Linked DNA regions of Saccharobesus litoralis. The protein of the gene in region 2 interacts with the protein of the main gene of each other region in a pairwise test. Links are inferred from orthologs where the notes say so. Each region holds a gene or a part of one and is shown on either strand. Other genes may lie near its edges.

The links.
Region 1: the proteins of pheT (region 2) and secD interact in binary tests that used the Escherichia coli proteins (3 or more experiments, as listed by UniProt). The link is inferred for Saccharobesus litoralis from one-to-one orthologs.

The regions. Positions count from the first base shown.
Region 1 is NZ_CP026604.1:884,768-887,717, reverse strand. It holds secD (protein translocase subunit SecD), read left to right. Parts: upstream 1-523; coding sequence 524-2,377; downstream 2,378-2,950. Other genes in the region: secF (protein translocase subunit SecF), read left to right, coding at 2,390-2,950; yajC (preprotein translocase subunit YajC), read left to right, coding at 137-472. UniProt on the Escherichia coli protein: Part of the Sec protein translocase complex. Interacts with the SecYEG preprotein conducting channel. SecDF uses the proton motive force (PMF) to complete protein translocation after the ATP-dependent function of SecA.
Region 2 is NZ_CP026604.1:3,855,481-3,863,471, reverse strand. Bases 2,365-5,362 are described here. They hold pheT (phenylalanine--tRNA ligase subunit beta), read right to left. Parts: upstream 5,059-5,362; coding sequence 2,671-5,058; downstream 2,365-2,670. Other genes in these bases: pheS (phenylalanine--tRNA ligase subunit alpha), read right to left, coding at 5,074-5,362; C2869_RS13905 (integration host factor subunit alpha), read right to left, coding at 2,372-2,668. Also shown: C2869_RS13910 (alpha-L-fucosidase), read left to right, coding at 511-2,091; more of pheS, read right to left, coding at 5,363-6,054; C2869_RS13890 (3'-5' exonuclease), read left to right, coding at 6,336-6,938; pbpC (penicillin-binding protein 1C), read right to left, coding at 6,947-7,991.

The sequences.
Region 1 (2,950 bases), 3.0 Mb from region 2 along the record:
AAATAATTAATTAGGCAGTTTGGCTTGATTACCCAGCCATTGCCCCAATTAAATAACACAATATTATAATGTGGCGCACTGTACAGTGCTGTGCGCTGCTTAAAAAATCACTAAAATTTAAATTCGAGGAAACCCAATGGATTTATTTATCGCTTCTGCGTATGCCAACGATGCTGCGCAACCACAAGGTGGTAGCTTCATGAGCCTAGTTATGTTGGCTGTGATGGTATTGATCTTTTATTTTTTACTTTACCGTCCGCAAGCTAAGCGTGTTAAAGAGCATAAAAATTTAGTTGCTTCACTATCTAAAAATGATGAAGTACTCACACAAGGTGGTTTAGTGGGTAAAATCACTAAAGTTGCTGAAGACAAAGATTTTGTTCAGGTGTCTTTCGCGGATAACGTTGAAATTGCAGTGCAAAAATCAGCTATTACAGCTGTATTGCCAAAGGGCACTATTAAGTCAATTTAATCATTAAGCGCTCATTGAGCGCTTTTTTCATTTCAAAGAAGGTATGTTTCCGTGCTAAACAAATACCCTTTATGGAAATACCTGATGCTGATATTTATTATCTGTGCAGGTTTTCTTTACGCGCTACCCAATTTATACGGCGAAGATCCCGCGTTGCAAATTTCAGGCTTACGTGGTGTGCAACTTGAAGCAACTGATTTAGATAAGGTTAAAGGTGAACTCGATAAAGCGGGTTTAGCTTATCAATCTGCAGGTTTAGTTAACAACCAAGTTGAAGTTCGTTTCGCTGATACGGAAGAACAGTTAAAAGCCAAAGAAGCGTTAAATCATGCTTATGGTGAAAACTATATTATTGCACTTAATTTAACGCCTGCCACACCACAATGGTTAGCCGACTTAAATGCTAATCCTATGAAATTAGGTTTAGATTTACGTGGTGGTGTTCACTTCTTAATGGAAGTCGACATGAGCGTGGCGATTAAGAAAAATCAGGAAGAAACGGTTTCGTCGTTCCGTACCGATCTTCGTGAAGAAAAAATTCGTTATGCGCGTATTGGTGAGTTTGGCAACGGGGTAAAAGTTGAATTTAAATCTGAAGAAGATTTAACTAACGCCAAGCGTGCCTTAAAGAAAAAACACGGTGATCTTACCTTTGATGATTCTACCGATGAAGGCTTTTTCTTAACTGCATTAATGGGTGAGCAAAAAGTTAAAGAAATTAAAGAAAGCTCACTGCAACAAAACATCACCATCATACGTAACCGAGTTAACGCAATTGGTGTTGCAGAGCCAGTGGTTATGCGCCAAGGTTCTGACCGTATTGTTGTCGAATTGCCGGGTGTACAAGATACCGCCCAAGCAAAACGTATTTTAGGTGCCACCGCAACGCTTGAATTCCGTATGGTTGACCAAAACGGTGACCCGTATGCGGCACAAAGCGGTCGTGTACCTGCTGGTTCAGAGTTGTATTATCGTCGTGATAATGGCCAGCCTGTATTGTTAAAACGTCGCGTTATGTTAACCGGTGATCACATCATTGATGCGGCATCTAGCTTTGATGAATACGGTAGCCCGCAAGTTAATATCGACTTAGACAGCAAGGGCGGTAGCATTTTCTCGCGTGCCACCAAAGATGCGATTGGCAAACCAATGGCCACCCTGTTTATTGAATACAAGCCAACGGGTAAACGTGACAAAGACGGTAACCCAGTATTTAAGAAAGTGGCTGACGTTATCAGTGTTGCCACTATTCAAGCGCGTTTAGGTAGTAGCTTCCGTATTACGGGGGCAGGCTCACCGCAAGAAGCACATGATTTAGCTTTATTACTCAAAGCGGGTGCTTTGATTGCGCCTATTCAAATTGTTGAAGAGCGCACAGTGGGGCCAAGCTTAGGCCAAGAAAACATTGATTTAGGTATGCAAGCTATTCAATGGGGATTCTTAGGCGTGTTGTTATTCATGGTAGCTTGGTATAAGGGGTTTGGCATGGTGGCAAACTTGGCATTGGGCTTAAACTTGGTACTGATTGTTGGCGTGATGTCGATGATCCCTGGTGCAACCCTAACTTTGCCGGGTATGGCGGGTATTGTATTAACCGTTGGTATGGCGGTAGATGCTAACGTGTTGATATTTGAACGTATTCGTGAAGAGTTGCGCGATGGCCGAGGGCCACAGCAAGCAATCCATCATGGTTACGATAGTGCATTTTCGACCATTGCTGATGCCAATATCACCACCTTTATTGCTGCGGTTATTCTATACGCTGTGGGTACAGGGCCGATTAAAGGTTTTGCCGTTACGCTAGCGATTGGTATTGCAACATCTATGTTTACTGCGATTGTTGGTACACGCGCGGTAATCAATTTGGCCTATGGTGGTCGTAATGTTAAAAAACTTTCAATATAAGGAGGCGGTCATATGTTAGCTGTAAATTTTAAAACTATCGCCTTTATGTCAGCGCGTAAAATTGCGATGGCATTCTCAGCTTTGTTAATGATTGCTTCACTGGCATCGTTAGCGGTGAACAAGTTAAATTTCGGCCTAGATTTTACTGGCGGTACCTTAATTGAAGTTGGTTTTGAGCAATCAGCTGAACTTAAAGGTATTCGTGCGGTACTAGATGAAAATGGCTTTGACGATGCAGTAGTACAGCATTTTGGCTCAAGCTCAGAAGTGTTGATCCGTTTAGAACCGCGTGAAGGGGCTAAAGCCGCTGAAATTGGTGATTCGGTATTAAAAGCACTGCGCAAAGCGGATCAAGGTGAAGTCGACATGCGCCGTATTGAGTTTGTAGGGCCTAATGTCGGTAAAGAGTTGACTGAGCAAGGTGGTCTTGCCATGTTAACCGCGCTTATTTGTATCTTGATCTATGTGGCATTTCGCTTTGAATGGCGTTTTGCTTTAGGCTCTGTGTCGGCATTGGCACACGATGTGTTATTAACTTTAGGTTTATTTTCAATTTTGGGCTTAGAGTTTGAT
Region 2 (7,991 bases):
TTGTAGGCTTGCTGTAGATACAAGGCGAGACTTAGCTTGTTGGATAGAAAGGTTTGCAGGCTCTGCAAGCATGAATGCTCACCCACAGTTAATACCCACAAAAACTTAATACTTTAAAACCGTTTTTTCACGGTGCACGGCAAAAGGCAAAGGGAATTAAAAAAGCGAAAGCACGTAAAATTAAATACACTGTTCAGATAAAAATATTTCATATTTAATACACATCAAAACAAATATGATCATCACTTGATTCTGGCATTTAATTGCAAGAATCTGACAAACCAATAGTAATGATAACAATACCCTTTTTAATTATAGGCTTATTATCAATAGGTTAACTTAAATATCCGCCAATATATTACATCGATCTATTCCCTTTGATAACAGAGAGTTAAATAGGATTATGCAAAACATTGGTTTTATATGTGAATTTTATCTTGCAATAAATGTCTGTTCCAGACTATATTATGGTTAGAGATTTGTTAATTAAACTAACGACCACAATACAATATGAAAACAACTATTATTTCTTTTGCAAAAACGGCACTCGCAGCAGCTGTAGCCGCGGGCTTAGTTGGCTGTAGCATGAATGCCAGTGAATCTAACACTGCGCAATCAACCTCACACGCTGAAAAACTAAAGCAAATTGAAGAATTTGCTAATCAAGGTCCTTTTAAAGCTGATTGGCAATCATTGACTCAGTATAAAATTCCAGATTGGTACCAAGATGCCAAATTCGGTATTTTCATTCACTGGGGTGCGTACTCTGTTCCTGCCCATAATGGCGAATGGTATCCACGTCATATGTATCAAAAAGACCGAGCTGAAATGAAATACCATCAAGAAAAATGGGGGTCTATTGAAGAGTTTGGTTACAAAGATTTCATCCCTATGTTTAAAGCGGAAAAATTTAACGCTGACGAATGGTTGAATATCATTGAAGATTCTGGTGCTCGTTACATTGTCCCCGTAGCTGAACACCATGATGGCTTCTCAATGTATGATAACTCTTATTCACGTTGGGACTCAGTAGAAATGGGACCAAAGCGTGATGTTATTGCTGAGTTAAAAGCGGCAACGGCGAAAAAACCTGATATTCATTTTGGCTTATCAAGCCATCGTGCAGAAAACTGGTGGTTCTTTGATGGTGGCCGTGAAGTGCCATCAGATGTACAAGACGAAGCTTTCCGTGACTTATATGGCCCGGCCGTCAATCGTAAATCGTCTGAAAACGGTTTAACACCGCCAAGCAAAGCATTTATGGATGACTGGTTATTACGTACTGTTGAGATCGTTGACAAATACGAGCCAGAGCTAATTTGGTTTGACTGGTGGATCGCATCGAAACCATTTCATGATCACGTTAAGCAATTTGCCAGCTACTATTACAACAAAGGCTTAAACTGGGAAAATATGCCTGCGCTTAACTACAAAGAGCATGAGCATATGCGTTCTTTCTTACCTGGTTCAGCCGTATTAGATATTGAACGTGGTGGTATGACTGACATCCATCCTTACTTTTGGCAAACGGATACGTCTGTATCTAAATCGTCATGGGGTTATGTCACTAACCACAGATATCGTGATGCAAACTCTCTTGTTGATGACTTAATTGATATCGTTAGTAAAAATGGTTCCTTGTTGCTTAACATTGGTCCTAAACCAGACGGTACTATTCCTCAAAAAGAAGTTGAATTACTTGCTGAAATCGGTAGTTGGTTAAAGCTAAATGGTGAAGCCATTTACAATACTCGTCCTTGGGAAGCTTACGGTGAAGGTGAAACCTACGTACCAGATGGTAAGCACTCAAACGATGCTGAAAAGAATCGTAAAGACTTTAACAGCAGCGATATTCGTTTCACCCGTAATGGTGACACCGTTTACGCAACTATTTTAGCTTGGCCTGGTAACAACAAAGAAATTACTATCCGCTCATTCACGGATAAGCGCTACCCACATAAGATAGCGAAAATTTCTATGATTGGTCACGAGGGTGAATTAAATTTCAAACAAACTAAAAATGGCTTAAAAGTAACCTTACCAAGTCAATCACCTTCTAAATACGCGCAAGTACTTAAAATTGAGCGTTAATCATTAAGTGAATTATCATCACCCAAAAACCGCCTGCTAGGCGGTTTTTTTTATGCCTAGCTTATTGCGGCATCTAATCTTCTAAAAAATAGCCTTGTGACGAGACTGGGCATACAAGGCTCTACTTTTGATATTTTTGCTTTAATGGGCAAAACGGTTTGCAGGTTCTGCAAGCATAAATGCTCGCATACAATAAAGATAATAAGATCAAAAAAGCCAATACTAAAATATTCAGTATTGGCTTTTATATAGTCGATTCTACAAGTTTACTTAAAGGCGGTTAATGTTCTTCACCGGCATTTTCAACTCGACTTTTTAGCTTTTGCCCAGGTCGAAATGTCACCACTCTGCGCGCTGAGATAGGAATATCTTCGCCCGTTTTAGGGTTTCGTCCCGGCCTTTCTGATTTCTCTCGTAAATCAAAATTTCCAAAACCCGAAAGCTTTACTTGTTCGCCCTCTTCCAATGCTAGGCGTATTTCTTCAAAAAAGGCTTCCACTAAATCTTTAGAATCCTTTTTATTTAATCCCACTTTTAGAAATAAATGTTCAGCAATTTCAGCTTTGGTTAAAGCCATGGCTAATCTCTCAACTTTGCATCAAATTGTTGTTGGACACTGTCGACCACCGCGTCTACCAACGCAGTAATGTCTTTATCTTCCAAGGTACGTTCAACGTTTTGAATAGTTAAAGCAACCGCTAAGCTCTTATCACCATCATCAACGCCTTGTCCTTGGTATACATCGAACAAGTTTAGGTCAACTAAGTCAGTTCCGCCAACTTTTTTAATTAATTCAAGCACTTCGCCAGATTTTACTTCATTTTTGACAATAAAAGCTAGATCACGGCGATTTGCAGGGAATTTTGACACAGCAGTCGCTTGAGGAATTCGGCTGTCCAACAGTGTTGCTAGCTCAATTTCAAACAAGAAAGCTTTACCCTTTAAACCAATCGGTTTATTAGCTTGAGGATGAATAGCACCAACAAAACCAATACGTTTACCATGACGATAAATTGCCGCTGATTGTCCTGGGTGCAACGCACTATGTGTTTCAGCTTTAAACTCGAAGCTAGCCAAGTCTGATGTTAATGCTAGTAACGCCTCAACATCGGCTTTAACATCGTAAAAATCCACACCCGTCGTCTCTAACGTCCAATGTTCACCAGAGCGTGTCCCCGTTATTACACCGCCAATTACAGGTACTTGTTCAACACCGTTTTCAGCTTCCTTATTAGGCACAAACTTCAAGCCTGATTCAAACAAGCGAACACGAGGCTGTTGACGATTTTGGTTATAAACAACCGAACTTAACAAACCAGGCCAAGTGCCTAAACGCATAGCTGACATGTCAGCCGAAATTGGGTTAGGCAAGGTTAAAAATTCTTGGTTTGGGTATAACGCTGTTTGGATTTTAGGATCAACAAAGCTGTAGGTTATGGCTTCCTGATAACCACGTGTCACAAGTACGCGACGTAACTTATCTAAAGAAATTTTAGCTTCTTTATGTTTAGCCATGGTCAACTTAGCTTGCGGTGCCACATTAGGAATATTGTTGTAACCATAAACGCGCGCAACTTCTTCAATTAAGTCGACTTCAATTGATATATCGAAACGATAGCTCGGTACGGTGACTTGCCACGCATCATCTTTAGCTTCAACCGCTAAACCAAGACGTTCTAAAATCTCGGTAACTTCATCAACTGCAAGCTCGACACCTAACACGCGATTTAGCCTTGCTTGGCGTAATGTAACGACAGGCGCTACAGGTAAGTTTTGCTCTGATACAGCTTCAACGACATCAGCCGCTTCCCCACCAACAATATCCAATAACAATTGAGTGGCACGCTCAATCGCTTTAGCCTGCAATGTATAATCAACACCACGTTCAAAACGATGAGATGAGTCAGTGTGCAAACCATACTGACGAGCGATCCCTTTAATTGCATCAGGAGCAAAAAACGCACTTTCTAATAAGATATCGGTCGTTTCACTGGTCACGCCAGAATCTTGACCACCGAATATCCCTGCCATAGCAAGTGGTTTACTGTCATCGGCAATCACTAGCGTATTGTCTTTCAGTGTCACTTCATTGCCATCAAGCAAAGTCAGTTTTTCACCAGCTTGCGCTTTGCGAACCTGAATACCGCCGTCAATTTTACTCAAATCGAAAGCGTGCATCGGTTGACCTAATTCAAGTAAAACATAATTAGTAACATCAACCACAGGATCGATTGAACGAATACCACTGCGGCGTAGTTTCTCAACCATCCACAATGGTGTAGCGGCTTTAACATTAACATTTTTAATAACACGGCCTAGGTATCGAGGACAGGAGTCTGCATCAAGCAAAGAAACTGCAACTTTTGCATCAATACTCGGAGCAACCGCATTAATTTGTGGCTCGGTCACATCTAGGCGGTTTAACACGCCCACTTCGCGAGCTAAACCTCGAATACCAAGGCAATCTGAGCGGTTTGGCGTTAAGTCGACTTCAATGGCTTTGTCATCCAGTTTTAAGAATTGGCGAATATCTGAACCTAGTTCAGCATCCAGTGGCAATTCCATAATACCTGGTGCTTCGTCGGCCATGCCCAACTCAGCTTCTGAGCACAACATGCCAAATGAAGGCACGCCACGTAGTTTGGCTTTTTTGATTTTGAAGTCGCCCGGTAAAACCGCGCCGACTTTAGCTACAGCAACTTTTAAGCCTAAGCGACAGTTTTTAGCACCACAAACAATGTCGAGTAACTCATCTTCACCAACATTGATTTTTGTCACTTGCAATTTGTCGGCATCAGGGTGTGGACCACATTCAACGACTTCACCAACAACCACGCCACTAAAAGGCTTGGCTACGTCAGCTACGTCATCAACCTCTAAACCAGACATGGTGATTTGTTCAACTAATTCTTCACTGGTAATGGCAGGGTTTACCCACTCGCGTAACCAAGCTTCGCTAAATTTCATTTTTATATCCCCTGCTTACTTGAACTGCTTGATGAATCTAAGATCATTTTCGAAGAAGGCGCGCAAATCGTTTACACCATAACGCAACATAGTTAAACGCTCGACACCCATACCAAATGCAAAGCCTGTATATTCTTCTGGGTCAATGCCGACACCACGTAATACATTAGGATGCACCATGCCACAGCCTAGAACTTCTAACCATTTGCCATTTTTGCCCATCACATCCACTTCGGCTGACGGTTCCGTAAACGGGAAAAAAGAAGGTCGAAAACGGATCTGTAAATCTTCTTCAAAAAAGTTATGCAGGAAATCGTGTAAAATACCCTTTAACTCAGTAAAACTAACATTTTTATCTACCATCAAACCTTCAACCTGATGAAACATCGGCGTATGGGTTTGATCATAATCATTACGGTAAACACGACCTGGTGAAATGATACGCAGTGGCGGTTGTTCCGCTTCCATAGTACGGATTTGTACCCCAGAGGTTTGAGTACGTAAAACCAATTTAGGGTTAAAATAAAACGTATCGTGATCAGCTCGTGCAGGATGATTATCAGGGATGTTTAATGCATCAAAGTTATGCCAGTCATCTTCAATTTCAGGGCCGGTACGCACCTGAAAACCTAGTTCACCAAAAAAGGTTTGAATACGCTCGATTGTGCGAGTTACAGGATGCAAGCCACCTACGTCAGCTCCTCGTCCCGGCAAGGTCACATCAATGGTTTCTTCAGCTAGTTTCGCATTTAACTCAGCTTGTTGCATTGCTGATTTTTTATCGTTAATCAAACCTTGAACTGCTTGTTTAGCTTGGTTTATTGCTTGTCCCGCTTTTGGCTTTTCTTCCGGTGGAAGTTTACCTAACTCGCGCATTTGTAGGGTTAGCTCACCCTTTTTACCTAAATACTGAACGCGAATGTCGTCCAACACAGCGAGATCATCGGCTGACTCAACTGCTTGTTTGGCGCTAGCCACAATAGCGTCTAAATTCATTCGAAAAATACCTAAACAGAAAATTTTATTTTTGGTTGCCTCGCCAACTTTTTTAACAAAAAGTCAGCCAAACAAAATGATTCGGATAGTGGGCGGCGATTGTACAATAAGTCACAAGCTAATCTAAGCTAAATATTTAGCTTTTAACGTAATTTTAGCGGTTTGAACCGCATGAATACTCAATCTATCGCAATTTATGAAATTTTCTGGCGGTTTGAGGATCTTAGTCTATAGTCAAATTTACACGTCGCCCAATACGGACAAGTTGTTGAAGGATTAATATGTACAGCCAAGCCAGTTCCCCTGTTGTCTCAGAACCCAACCAAGAACCAACAAACCGCATTCTTGTCTCAGAGCCAACGACTCGGGATCAATTTATCAACAGACCCGCAATTATGGATATCGAAGCATCGGGTTTAGGATCGAGCAGCTACCCAATAGAAATTGGTTTAGTTTTACCCAATAACGATAAATATTGCAGTTTAATCCACCCATGCCAAGACTGGCACCACTGGGACCAACAGGCAGAGCGAACGCATGGCATTAGTCGCGAACTACTGACCAAACAAGGACGCCATCCAAGAGACATAGCGTTAGAGCTCAATAGCTTACTCGATAATTTAACCCTGTATAGCGATGGCTGGGTTGTTGATAGCACTTGGTTAAAACAACTTTACTACGCTGCTGGTATTACGCCCAGCTTTAGACTGAGTCCTATCGAAACCATTTTATCTGAAAAACAGATGAATAGTTGGCACAAAACCAAGCAACTAGTGACAAGCGAACTCAATCTAAAACGTCACCGAGCATCAAACGACGCTATTATAATTCAGGAAACCTTTGCTCGAACTCGCAATAACGAAAGGCATATCCAACTTAGTTAATCTCTTAATTAATCAAGTGTAAAAACCACTTTATCACTGCGGCCTAACCTGTCTCTAACAACCAACTGATACTGGCCTGCAGCTGTCAGTTGTATTTCATCGGCTTGTGGCAAGTATTCTCCGTTTAAAAACCAAAACAAATCCGTATTGTGCTGATTGGCTTGTAAAGTTATCGCCATAGGTAAACTTTTGTCTCGTCTAACCAAAATACTGTCTGGTTTTATGGACAAAATTTGTAAACGCGAGTTTGTTACATGATGGCTAACACAGCTCGGTGACAATGCCGGTAAGCGAAATTGCCTTTGCCAACGTTCATCGACCCAAGCCTCAAGCGCTATAGGATAGAAACTCATTTCTATTTTGCGAGCATCTTTACTGGCACAAGATTGCAAAGAGCGTGAGCCATCGGGTTCTAACCAGATGGCCTGACTTAAGCTTTGGGCGTTTTCCACTAAATGAGAACTTAAAGTGGGTGGCGCAACATCATCCAGTAGCCAAGTTGGGTACGCTTGATGGCATTGACTAGGATCAGTTAAGCGAGTACCTAATGGCCAACATATGGTTTGGCGATTAACATTATTAGGTTTGTTAGGGATAGTTTGGCTATCTAATTGTTCTGCAATTTGCAAAAAGAAAGGTAAAGCATTCTGACTGCCGGTATTATTAAAAACAGGCTTGGCATCGGGGCGTCCTAACCAAACCCCAATGATGTAATCCCCTTTAAAGCCGATTACCCAAGCATCTCGATAGCCGTAACTGGTTCCTGTTTTCCAGCCAATACTGGATGTTGCATAGCCGTCTCGTTCTGTTACATGCTGCCATCCTTGATATTGTTGACGCAAAATATTTTGCATTATCCAAGCCGAACCAGGGTTAAGTAAAAAACGCCTTTGCATCGGTTGTTCGGTACTAAATCTAGGCTTTACCGCAACGCCTTGATTAATAAAAGCAGAATACAATAAGACTAAGCTTTCTAACTGAGTACCGACACCGCCTAATACTAAAGAATGATTAGCTGTCGCCAACTCAGGCCAAATAAGGTCAGCGCCGGCA